Regions from separate parts of the Rhodoferax sp. MLSD5-FHT05B10 genome, predicted to be linked through region 3. Evidence: predicted binding sites of a transcription regulator. Region 3 holds the regulator's gene; each other region holds the start of a gene.

Region 1 (3,274 bases), on a different contig from region 3:
CCCTCCGGGGGAAAGCGCCTTACACGCCATGACACGCGTGGGGGCCATATTCAGGGAACGATTTTTTCCAGGCAATAGCCCAGGCCGCGCACGGTAGCAATGCGGATGGGCCCCTTCTCGATCTTCTTGCGCAGCCGGTGGATGTAGACCTCGATGGCGTTGTTGCTCACCTCTTCGCCCCACTCGCACAGGCGCTCGACCAGCTGGTCCTTGCTCACCAGGCGACCGGCGCGCTGCAGTAGCACTTCCAGCAGGCCCAGTTCGCGCGCCGACAGCTCCACCATCTTGCCGTCGATGGTGGCTACGCGCCCGGCCTGGTCGTACACCAGCGGGCCGTGCTTGATGCTGCTGGTGGTGGCGCCCATGCCGCGGCGCACCAGGGCGCGCACGCGGGCTTCGAGTTCCTGCAGGCTGAAAGGCTTGGCCATGTAGTCGTCGGCGCCGTAGTCCAGCCCCTTGACGCGCTCGTCCACGGCGTCGGCGGCCGTCAGGATCAGCACGGGCAGCGAGGAGCCACGCCCGCGCAGCTTCTTGAGCACTTCCAGGCCGTGCATTTTCGGCAGACCCAGGTCGAGGATGAGCAGGTCAAACTCGGTGTTGGTCATCAGGGCCGCATCGGCCTCGGTACCGCTGGCCACGTGGTCGACGGCGGCCCCGGCACTGCGCAGGGCGCGCAACAATCCATCGGCCAGTACCTGGTCGTCTTCCGCGATCAAAATCCGCATGTCTGTCTCCTCGTTGAACGCAACCCCTGTCTCGGCCGGACTTGTGGGAGGGGCACCGGATGCCATTCTAGGCGGGACCCATCGCGGGCAGGAGCCGGGCTGCCCGCGGCACCGGGGTATTTACTGCCCACTGTAGACCTCCAGTCCGATGGCCACGACGGTGGCCACCTCGGGGCCGACGGCCTGGCGCATTTCGGCTTCGGCCTGGACGGCGGCCTCCTGGTAGGCGTCCAGCCAGGCTCGCCCGGTGGCGGTGAAGCAGACCCGCCGGGCCCGCGCGTCGGTGGGATCGCTCTCGCGGGTCACCATGCCCCAAGCCTCACACTGGTTGACCAACGTGCCCATGGCCTGCTTGCTCATGCCGGCACGCTGGGCCAGATCGGTCAGGCGGGAGCCTTCCAGTGCCAGGTGGCGGGTGATGTGCAGATGCGCCGCGCCGACCTGGCCGCGCTCCGCGAGGTTGGACAGGCCCAGCGGTACGCCCGGGTGGCGGGCCATCAGCGCCATGACCCGCGCATCGAACCGCTCCAGCGCCAGGCGCAACCAGTGCCCTACGTGGGTGGTGCGCCAGTGGTCGGCGGAAGGGAGGGGGACCATGGCGCAGATGGTAATGCAAACTGACTAAAAAATGTATTTACGGATTCTGGCGCGTGCCGCTAAACTACTGTTCAAGCATCCAGCCTGTAATTAATACCACTGACTGTTTTGCACCCCTTATCCGATTTTTTTAGGAGACTTCCATGGACGCACCCGTCAAGAGCCCCGCCGCCAACAGCGAAAAAGCCAAAGCCCTGCAAGTGGCCCTGGCCCAGATTGAAAAGCAGTTTGGCAAGGGCACTATCATGCGCTTGGGCGAGGGTGAGGTGATCGAGGACATCCAGGTGGTCTCCACCGGCTCCCTGGGGCTGGACATCGCCCTGGGCGTAGGCGGCCTGCCGCGCGGCCGGGTGGTCGAAATCTATGGCCCTGAGTCGTCTGGCAAGACCACGCTGACGCTGCAGGTGATTGCCGAGATGCAAAAACAGGGCGGTCAATGCGCCTTTGTCGATGCCGAGCACGCGCTGGACATCCAGTACGCGCAGAAGTTGGGCGTCAACCTGCAGGACCTGCTGATCAGCCAGCCCGACACCGGCGAGCAGGCGCTGGAAATCGTCGACAGCCTGGTGCGCTCCGGTGCGGTCGATCTGATCGTGGTCGACTCGGTGGCGGCGCTCACACCCAAGGCCGAACTGGAAGGCGAAATGGGCGACTCCCTGCCCGGCCTGCAGGCCCGTCTGATGAGCCAGGCCCTGCGCAAGCTCACCGCCCACATCAAGAAGACCAACTGCATGGTCATCTTCATCAACCAGATCCGCATGAAGATCGGCGTGATGTTCGGCTCGCCCGAAACCACCACCGGCGGCAATGCGCTCAAGTTCTACGCCTCGGTGCGCCTGGACATCCGTCGCACGGGCACCATCAAGAAGGGCGACGAGGCCATCGGCAACGAGACCAAGGTCAAGGTGGTCAAGAACAAGGTCAGCCCCCCGTTCAAGACGGCCGAATTCGACATCCTGTTCGGCGAAGGCATCAGCCGCCAGGGCGAGATCATCGACATGGGTGTCAACGCCAACATCCTGGACAAATCCGGTGCCTGGTACGCCTACAACGGTGAAAAGATTGGCCAGGGCCGTGACAACGCCCGTGAATTCCTGCGCGAAAACCCGGCGCTGTCCGCCGAGATTGAAAACAAGGTGCGTGCATCGCTGGGCATTCCTCTGCTGCCAGGCGCGGCAGAACCCGAAGGGAAGGCGAAATCGGCATCCAAGAAGGCTGCAAACCCCGCAGACATTGCGTAAACAGCTATACAAACAATAGCAAAAACACGCTCGCATCCGGTTCTGGCGCATGGCGACCTCCCCCATTTCCCTCAAAGGCCGGGCCTTGCGCCTGCTCAGCAGCCGGGAGCATTCCCGGGCTGAGCTGGAGCGCAAGCTGGCCCGTTACGAGGAGGTGGCGGGGACGCTGGCGCAGGCGCTGGACGAGCTGCAGGCCAAGGACTTCATCAACGAGCAGCGGGTGGTGGAGTCCGTGGTCCACCGCCGGGCGGGCAAGCTGGGGAGCGCGCGCATTCGCCAGGAGTTGAACGACAAGGGGCTGGACCCGGAAGCGGTGGCGCACGCCGTGGAACAGCTGCGGGCCACCGAGGTGGAGCGGGCCCGTGCCATCTGGCGCAAGAAGTTTGCAGCGCCGCCGGCCGATGCGGCCGAGCGGGGCAAGCAGATGCGGTTTCTGGCCAGCAGGGGGTTTGGCGGTGACGCCATCCGCCGCGTGGTGGCCGGCGCCGCGGATGATGAATAGTGCCGCCAGATGCCGCAGAATCTGCGTAGACAGCTATTAAAACAGTAGCGCGTTCAAAGCCCCAGCATCAGTTTGAGATTTTGCACGGCCGCGCCGGAGGCGCCCTTGCCCAGGTTGTCCAGCCGCGCCACCAGCACCGCATGGGCGAAGCCGTCCTGGGCAGCGTCGTTGGCAAACACGCGCAACTCCATCTTGTTGGTGTTGGCCAG
Region 2 (3,274 bases), on a different contig from region 3:
GGGCGGGCAATGGCCCGTTCCTGGACCGGCAGATTCACCAGCGCCGCCATCACGCCCAGCCCGATGGCGATGTACCAGACAATGTCGTAGCTGCCGGTGCGGTCATACAGATAGCCACCCAGCCAGACGCCCAGGAAGGAGCCGATCTGGTGGCTGAAGAACACGAAGCCGCTGAGCATGGACAGGTGCGCCACCCCGAAGATCTGGGCCACCGTGGCGTTGGTCACCGGGACCGTGGACAGCCACAGGAAGCCCATGACGCTGGCAAACACATAGACGCTGGCCGGCGACAGCGGCACCAGCAGGAAGAGGCTGATGGCCACCGAGCGCGCCAGGTAGATGAAGGCCAGGATGTTGCGCTTGGGCAGCCTTTGCCCCAGCACGCCCGCCGCGTAGGTGCCAAACACGTTGAACAGGCCGATCAGGGCCAGCGCATAGCTGGCGACCTGGGGCGACAGGCCCTTGTCGCGCAGGTAGCTCGGCATGTGCACGCCAATGAACACCACCTGGAAGCCGCAGACAAAGTAGCCGGCCATCAGCAGCTGGAAGCTGGGGTACTTGAAGGCTTCGTGCAGGGCCTGAAAGATGGTCTGTTCGCGCTGGTGGTGGGCGCTGCCGGCAAACCCGGGTTCGCGCAGGCCCCAGGCCAGCGGTGCCATCAGCAGGGCGGCCAGTCCCAGCCACACCAGGGCCTGCTGCCAGCCCACGGAGCTGATCAGGAAGCCTTCGGTCGGCACCATCAGGAACTGGCCGAACGAACCGGCTGCCGCGGTGATGCCCATGGCCCAGGAGCGTTTCTCTGCCGGCACATTGCGGCCGATGACGCCGTAGACCACGGCATAGGTGGTTCCCGCCTGGGCCACGCCGATCAGGACGCCGGTGGCCAGGGCGAAGAGCGGGGGGGTGGGGGCGTAGGCCATGCCCACCAGGCCCAGGGCATACAGAACGGCGCCCAGCACGATGACGCGGAAGGCGCCAAACCGGTCGGCCAGCATGCCCGCAAAAATGCCGGAGAAGCCCCAGGCCAGGTTCTGGATGGCAATGGCGAAGGCAAAGTTTTCGCGGTTCCAGCCGTGTGCCTGGGTAATGGGCTGCAGCCACAGACCGAAACCGTGGCGCACGCCCATGGACAGGGTGACGATGGCCGCGCCGCACAGGAGCAGCTGCGTGAGGGAGAGGGGCTTGGGTGACGGATGCATGTGCTTAATGTAGCCAATCCGGCTGTCGACCACGGCCCGTGGGGTTGGTGTCGCAGGGGGTGGCTGGTTATATGTACAGTTAATTCCGTCCATGGGACTACAATGCCGCGCTATGTCTGTCAAACCCAACTCTGAATACTCCGAAGGCTCCATCCGGGTCCTCAAAGGCCTGGAGCCGGTCAAGCAACGTCCGGGCATGTACACCCGCACCGACAACCCGCTGCACGTCATCCAGGAAGTGCTGGACAACGCGGCAGACGAAGCGCTGGGCGGCTACGGCAAGAAGATCAAGGTCACGCTGCACGTCGACGGATCGGTCTCGGTGGAGGACGATGGCCGCGGCATCCCGTTTGGCCTGCACCCGGAAGAAAAGGCGCCGGTGATCGAGCTGGTGTTCACCCGCCTGCACGCCGGCGGCAAGTTCGACAAGGGCACAGGCGGGGCCTACAGCTTCTCCGGCGGCCTGCACGGCGTGGGCGTGAGTGTGACCAACGCTTTGGCCAAGCGGCTGGAGGCCACCAGCTACCGTGAAGGCCAGGTGGCGGGCCTGGTGTTCGAGCACGGCGACGTGACCCAGCCCCTGCAGGCGCGCAAGGCCGCCGAGGGCGACCGCAAGTCCGGCACCACGGTGCGCGTGTGGCCCGAGGCCAAATACTTCGAGTCTGCCGCGCTGCCCATGGGCGAGCTGACCCACCTGCTGCGCTCCAAGGCCGTGCTGATGCCCGGGGTGAGCGTCACCCTGACCGTGGAAAAGACCCGGGAAACCCAGACCTGGCTCTACAAGGGTGGCCTGCGCGACTACCTGATGCAGACGCTCAATGGCGAGCCCGTCATTCCGCTGTTTGATGGCGAGGGCTTTGCCGACGGCCAGAACGACAACTTTGCCGAAGGCGAGGGCGCCGCCTGGTGCGTGGCCTTTACCGAAGACGGCCAGCCGGTGCGCGAGAGCTACGTCAACCTGATTCCCACCAGCGCCGGCGGCACACACGAGAGCGGCCTGCGCGACGGCCTGTTCACCGCCGTCAAAAGCTTCATCGAACTGCACTCGCTGCTGCCCAAGGGCGTGAAGCTCATGCCCGAGGACGTGTTCGCCCGCGCCAGCTACGTGCTGTCCACCAAGGTGCTGGACCCGCAGTTCCAGGGCCAGATCAAGGAACGGCTCAACTCGCGTGACGCGGTGCGCCTGGTGTCCAGCTTTGTGCGCCCGGCGCTGGAGCTGTGGCTGAACCAGCACGTGGAATACGGCAAGAAGCTGGCCGAGCTGGCGATCAAGGCGGCCCAGAGTCGCCAGAAGGCCGGCCAGAAGGTCGAGAAGCGCAAGAGCTCCGGCGTGGCTGTGCTGCCTGGCAAGCTGACCGACTGCGAGAGCCGCGACATTCTGTACAACGAGGTTTTCCTGGTCGAGGGCGACTCCGCCGGCGGCAGCGCCAAGATGGGGCGCGACAAGGAGAACCAGGCCATCTTGCCGCTGCGCGGCAAGGTCCTGAACACCTGGGAGGTGGACCGTGACCGCCTGTTTGCCAACACCGAAATCCATGACATCTCGGTCGCCATCGGCGTGGACCCGCACGGCCCCGACGACACGCCTGATTTGAGTGGCCTGCGCTACGGCAAGGTCTGTATCCTGAGCGATGCCGACGTGGACGGCTCCCACATCCAGGTGCTGTTGCTCACGCTGTTCTTTCGCCACTTTCCCAAGCTCATCGAAACCGGTCACGTGTTTGTGGCCCGTCCGCCGCTGTTCCGCGTCGATGCGCCGGCGCGTGGCAAGAAACCGGCCAGCAAGGCCTATGCGCTGGACGAGGGCGAGCTCACCGCCATCCTAGACAAGCTGCGCAAGGAAGGCGTGCGCGAAGGCGCCTGGACCATCAGCCGCTTCAAAGGTCTGGGCGAAATGAATGCCGAGCAGCTGTGGGATACCACACTCAACCCCGACACCCGCCGCCTGCTGCCGGTGGCGCTGGGGGCCATCGACTTCGGTGCCACCGAGTCCCTGATCACCAAGCTCATGGGCAAGGGCGAGGCCGCCGCCCGGCGCGAGCTGATGGAGTTGCATGGCGACTCTGTCGAATTGG
Region 3 (3,274 bases):
GGGGTTGATGATGTTTGTGGGGGTGCCCTTGATGAAACTGGTGACGTTGTCAAAGGCCGCGCCAAACAGCATTTCGTAATTGCCCTGTTCCACGTAGCCCAGGTGCGGGGTGCAGATGCAGTTCTCCAGCCTCAGCAGGGCGTGTCCCTGCAGGATCGGTTCGGTTTCAAAAACGTCCACTGCGGCCATGCCAGGGCGCCCGCGATTGAGGGCCCCGATCAGGGTGTTGGTATCCACAATTTCCGCCCGCGACGTATTCACGAGCAGCGCGGTGGTTTTCATGCGCGCGAGATCGGCCTGCGTGACCAGATTGTGGGTGGTTTCGCTGAGCTGCAGGTGCAAGGACAGCACGTCGCACGCTTCAAAAAAGGCTTCACGGCTGGATGCCACCGCATAGCCGTCCTGGTGGGCTTTCTCCCGCGAGGCGTCACTGCCCCAGATGACCACCTGCATGCCAAAGGCCTTGCCATATCCGGCGACCAGTTGGCCGACCCGGCCGTAACCCCAGATGCCCAGGGTCTTGCCACGCAACACGCTGCCCAGTCCGAAGTTGGCGGGCATGGAGCCGGCCTTCAGCCCGGACTGCTGCCACGCACCGTGTTTGAGGTTCCCGATGTATTGCGGCAGCCGGCGCATGGCCGCCAGAATCAGCGCCCAGGTCAGCTCGGCCGGAGCCACAGGCGACTCCACGCCCTCGGCTACGGCAATGCCCCGTTCGGTGCATGCCTGGACATCGATGTGGCTGCCAATACGTCCGGCTTGCGAGATGAACTTGAGTTTGGGCAGCTTGTCGATCAACTGCCGCGTGACATGGGTGCGATCACGGACCAAGACGATCACATCGGCGTCTTTCAGACGGATCGAGAGTTGGCCGATACCTTTGACCGTATTGGTGTACACCTTGGCTGGGTAGTTCTCCAGCTTGGCTGCGCATTCCAGTTTGCGAATGGCATCCTGATAATCATCCAGAATCACAATATTCATGGATGCAATTGTGCCTTGTCGGGAGGTAGCCGGGCGTGTCTCGCCCGGTACGCGGGCGCTTAAGACAGTGCAGCTTCGCGGGCGGCCAGATGGTCCAGTTCGGCACAGACGTCGGCCATGCAGCCGGAGATGACCATGCGTCCGACGGTGGTCCGCGCCTGACCGGCTTCCAGCACGCGCACGATGCGCAGAGGTCTGTGTGCTGCATGTTTCTGGTCGCTGGAGCCCGTTTTCATTGCGTTGACAGCTATGGATTCAGGAGCAAATGCGGGCTTCGCTGCGGGGGCACGCGCCACCACTGCCTGGGCCGGTGCGCGGCTTTGGGTCCACCAGCGCACGAGTCCCTGGAGCGGTGCAAAGACGCCTGAATGGGCAAGGAGAGCGATGTTCATAAAGAATGCCTTGTTACAACCGGTTTACATGAGCATGGTGTTGCGGATCAGGCCGACGGCAAGGCCCTCGATCTCGAAGGGCTCGCCGGGTTCGACCACGATGGTCTGGTAGTCCGGGTTTTCCGGGTGCAGTTCGATCAGGTGCTTGTTGCGGCGAAAACGTTTGACGGTGACTTCATCACCCAGCCGGGCCACCACGATCTGGCCATTCTTGGCATCCTTGGTCGCCTGCACGGCCAGCAGGTCTCCGTCCATGATGCCGGCATCGCGCATGGACATGCCGCGCACCTTCAGCAGGTAATCCGGCTGGCGCTGGAAGAGGCTGTTTTCCACGTAGTAGGTTTGGTCCACATGCTCCTGGGCGAGAATGGGCGAGCCTGCGGCCACACGGCCAATCAGCGGCAACGCCAGCTGGGCCAAGCCGGGCAGGGGCAGCGAAAACTGCTTGCTGCGGGATTCGTTGATGGAGCGCATGGCCTCGCTTCTGAGCCGGATGCCGCGGGAGGTGCCGCTCACCAGCTCAATGACACCTTTGCGTGCCAGGGCCTGCAAATGCTCTTCTGCGGCATTGGCGGATTTGAACCCGAGCTCGCTGGCGATTTCTGCGCGGGTGGGTGGGGCGCCGGTGCGTGCGATGGCGCTTTGGATCAGGTCCAGAATCTGTTGCTGCCGTGCGGTGAGTTTGGGGCTTTCAAGCATGCTGACTCCTTGTAACTGGAGCCGGGGAGGGCTGTTGGTCTATACACACTGTTTCGGCATCCAGTACCTGTATTTTTAACCAGTTTTATAGTGTTGGCAAGTGGGGCGCGCAAAAATGTTGAAAAAGATAGTGTTTTTGGGAATGGGGGGCACGATTGCGGGCACGGCCGAGAGCGCCACCGACAACGTGGGCTACCAGGCCGCCCAATTGGGGGTGGGGCAGCTCCTGTCGGCCCTGCCGGCGTTGCGCGTCACGCTGGCGGACCATGCGCCGGTGGTGGAGCAAGTCGCCCAGATCGACAGCAAGGACATGGGGTGGCCCCAGTGGTGCGCCCTGGCGTCCCGGGTGGCCCATTACCTGGCTTTGCCGGATGTGCGCGGGCTGGTCATTACCCATGGTACCGATACGCTGGAAGAAACCGCTTTTTTCTTGTCGCGGGTGTTGCCGGCCGAAGGGCTGGCGCACAAGGCGGTGGTGCTGACCTGCGCCATGCGCCCGTCCACTTCGCTCACGCCGGATGGCCCCCAGAACCTGCTGGATGCGGTTGCACTGGCGCGCGCGCCGGAGGCCCGGGGCGTGCTGGCGGTGTGCGCGGGAACAGTTCACGCGGCCCGCGATGTGCAGAAGGTGCATCCCTACCGGCTGGACGCCTTTACCTCCGGTGACGCGGGTCCCTTGGGCTATGTGGAAGAAGGCAGGGTGCGTTGGGTGCATCCCTGTCCGCCGGCCGTTCCTGCGTTCGCGCAGGTTCGCATCGATCGGCTGTCCGCAGCGCGTTGGCCGCGGGTGGACATTGTCATGAGCTACGTGGGGGCTACGGGGGCCACCGTCCGGGCCCTGTGTTCTCCCGCCGTGGATGGTGGAATGCCGGTGGGCGGCATCGTGGTGGCGGCCACCGGCAACGGCACGGTGCACCAGGACCTGGAAGCGGCGCTGCAGGAGGTGCAACGCCAGGGCGTACGGGTGGTGCGTTCCACCCGTTGCGCCCTGGGGCAGGTGGTGCAGGGGGCGGAACCGGGTGCCGGCTTGCCCCACTCCGAGGGGCTGTCTCCCGTCAAGGCCCGCATAGCGCTCATGCTGGAGTTGCTGGCACGGGAGCAGAACGGCGGATCGCTCAGCACGTGAAAAAGGCCGCAACAGCGGCCTTTTTCAGGGTAGTGCCGTGGCGGCTTACTTGGCCAGTGCCTCGAACACGCGG

Evidence for each region. The regulator LexA, encoded in region 3, represses DNA repair genes until DNA is damaged. The targets are predictions, from matches to a motif close to ACTGTATNNNNATACAGT.
Region 1: the regulator LexA is predicted to act here: its motif matches at 1,389-1,406, upstream of recA (recombinase RecA).
Region 2: the regulator LexA is predicted to act here: its motif matches at 1,262-1,279, upstream of AC1Q5W_RS14200 (DNA topoisomerase IV subunit B).

The regions. Positions count from the first base shown of each region.
Region 1 covers NZ_JBXAFT010000006.1:266,509-269,782, forward strand. The annotation lists gene AC1Q5W_RS11940 (response regulator) at 51-725, opposite strand; gene AC1Q5W_RS11945 (MarR family winged helix-turn-helix transcriptional regulator) at 846-1,322, opposite strand; gene recA (recombinase RecA) at 1,466-2,563, shown strand; gene recX (recombination regulator RecX) at 2,613-3,065, shown strand; gene argC (N-acetyl-gamma-glutamyl-phosphate reductase) at 3,119-3,274, opposite strand, start outside.
Region 2 covers NZ_JBXAFT010000009.1:49,545-52,818, forward strand. The annotation lists gene AC1Q5W_RS14195 (MFS transporter) at 1-1,199, opposite strand, end outside; gene AC1Q5W_RS14200 (DNA topoisomerase IV subunit B) at 1,312-3,274, shown strand, end outside.
Region 3 covers NZ_JBXAFT010000003.1:263,755-267,028, reverse strand. The annotation lists gene AC1Q5W_RS06475 (D-2-hydroxyacid dehydrogenase family protein) at 1-984, opposite strand, end outside; gene AC1Q5W_RS06470 (hypothetical protein) at 1,044-1,376, opposite strand; gene lexA (transcriptional repressor LexA) at 1,401-2,075, opposite strand; gene AC1Q5W_RS06460 (asparaginase) at 2,191-3,201, shown strand; gene adk (adenylate kinase) at 3,247-3,274, opposite strand, start outside.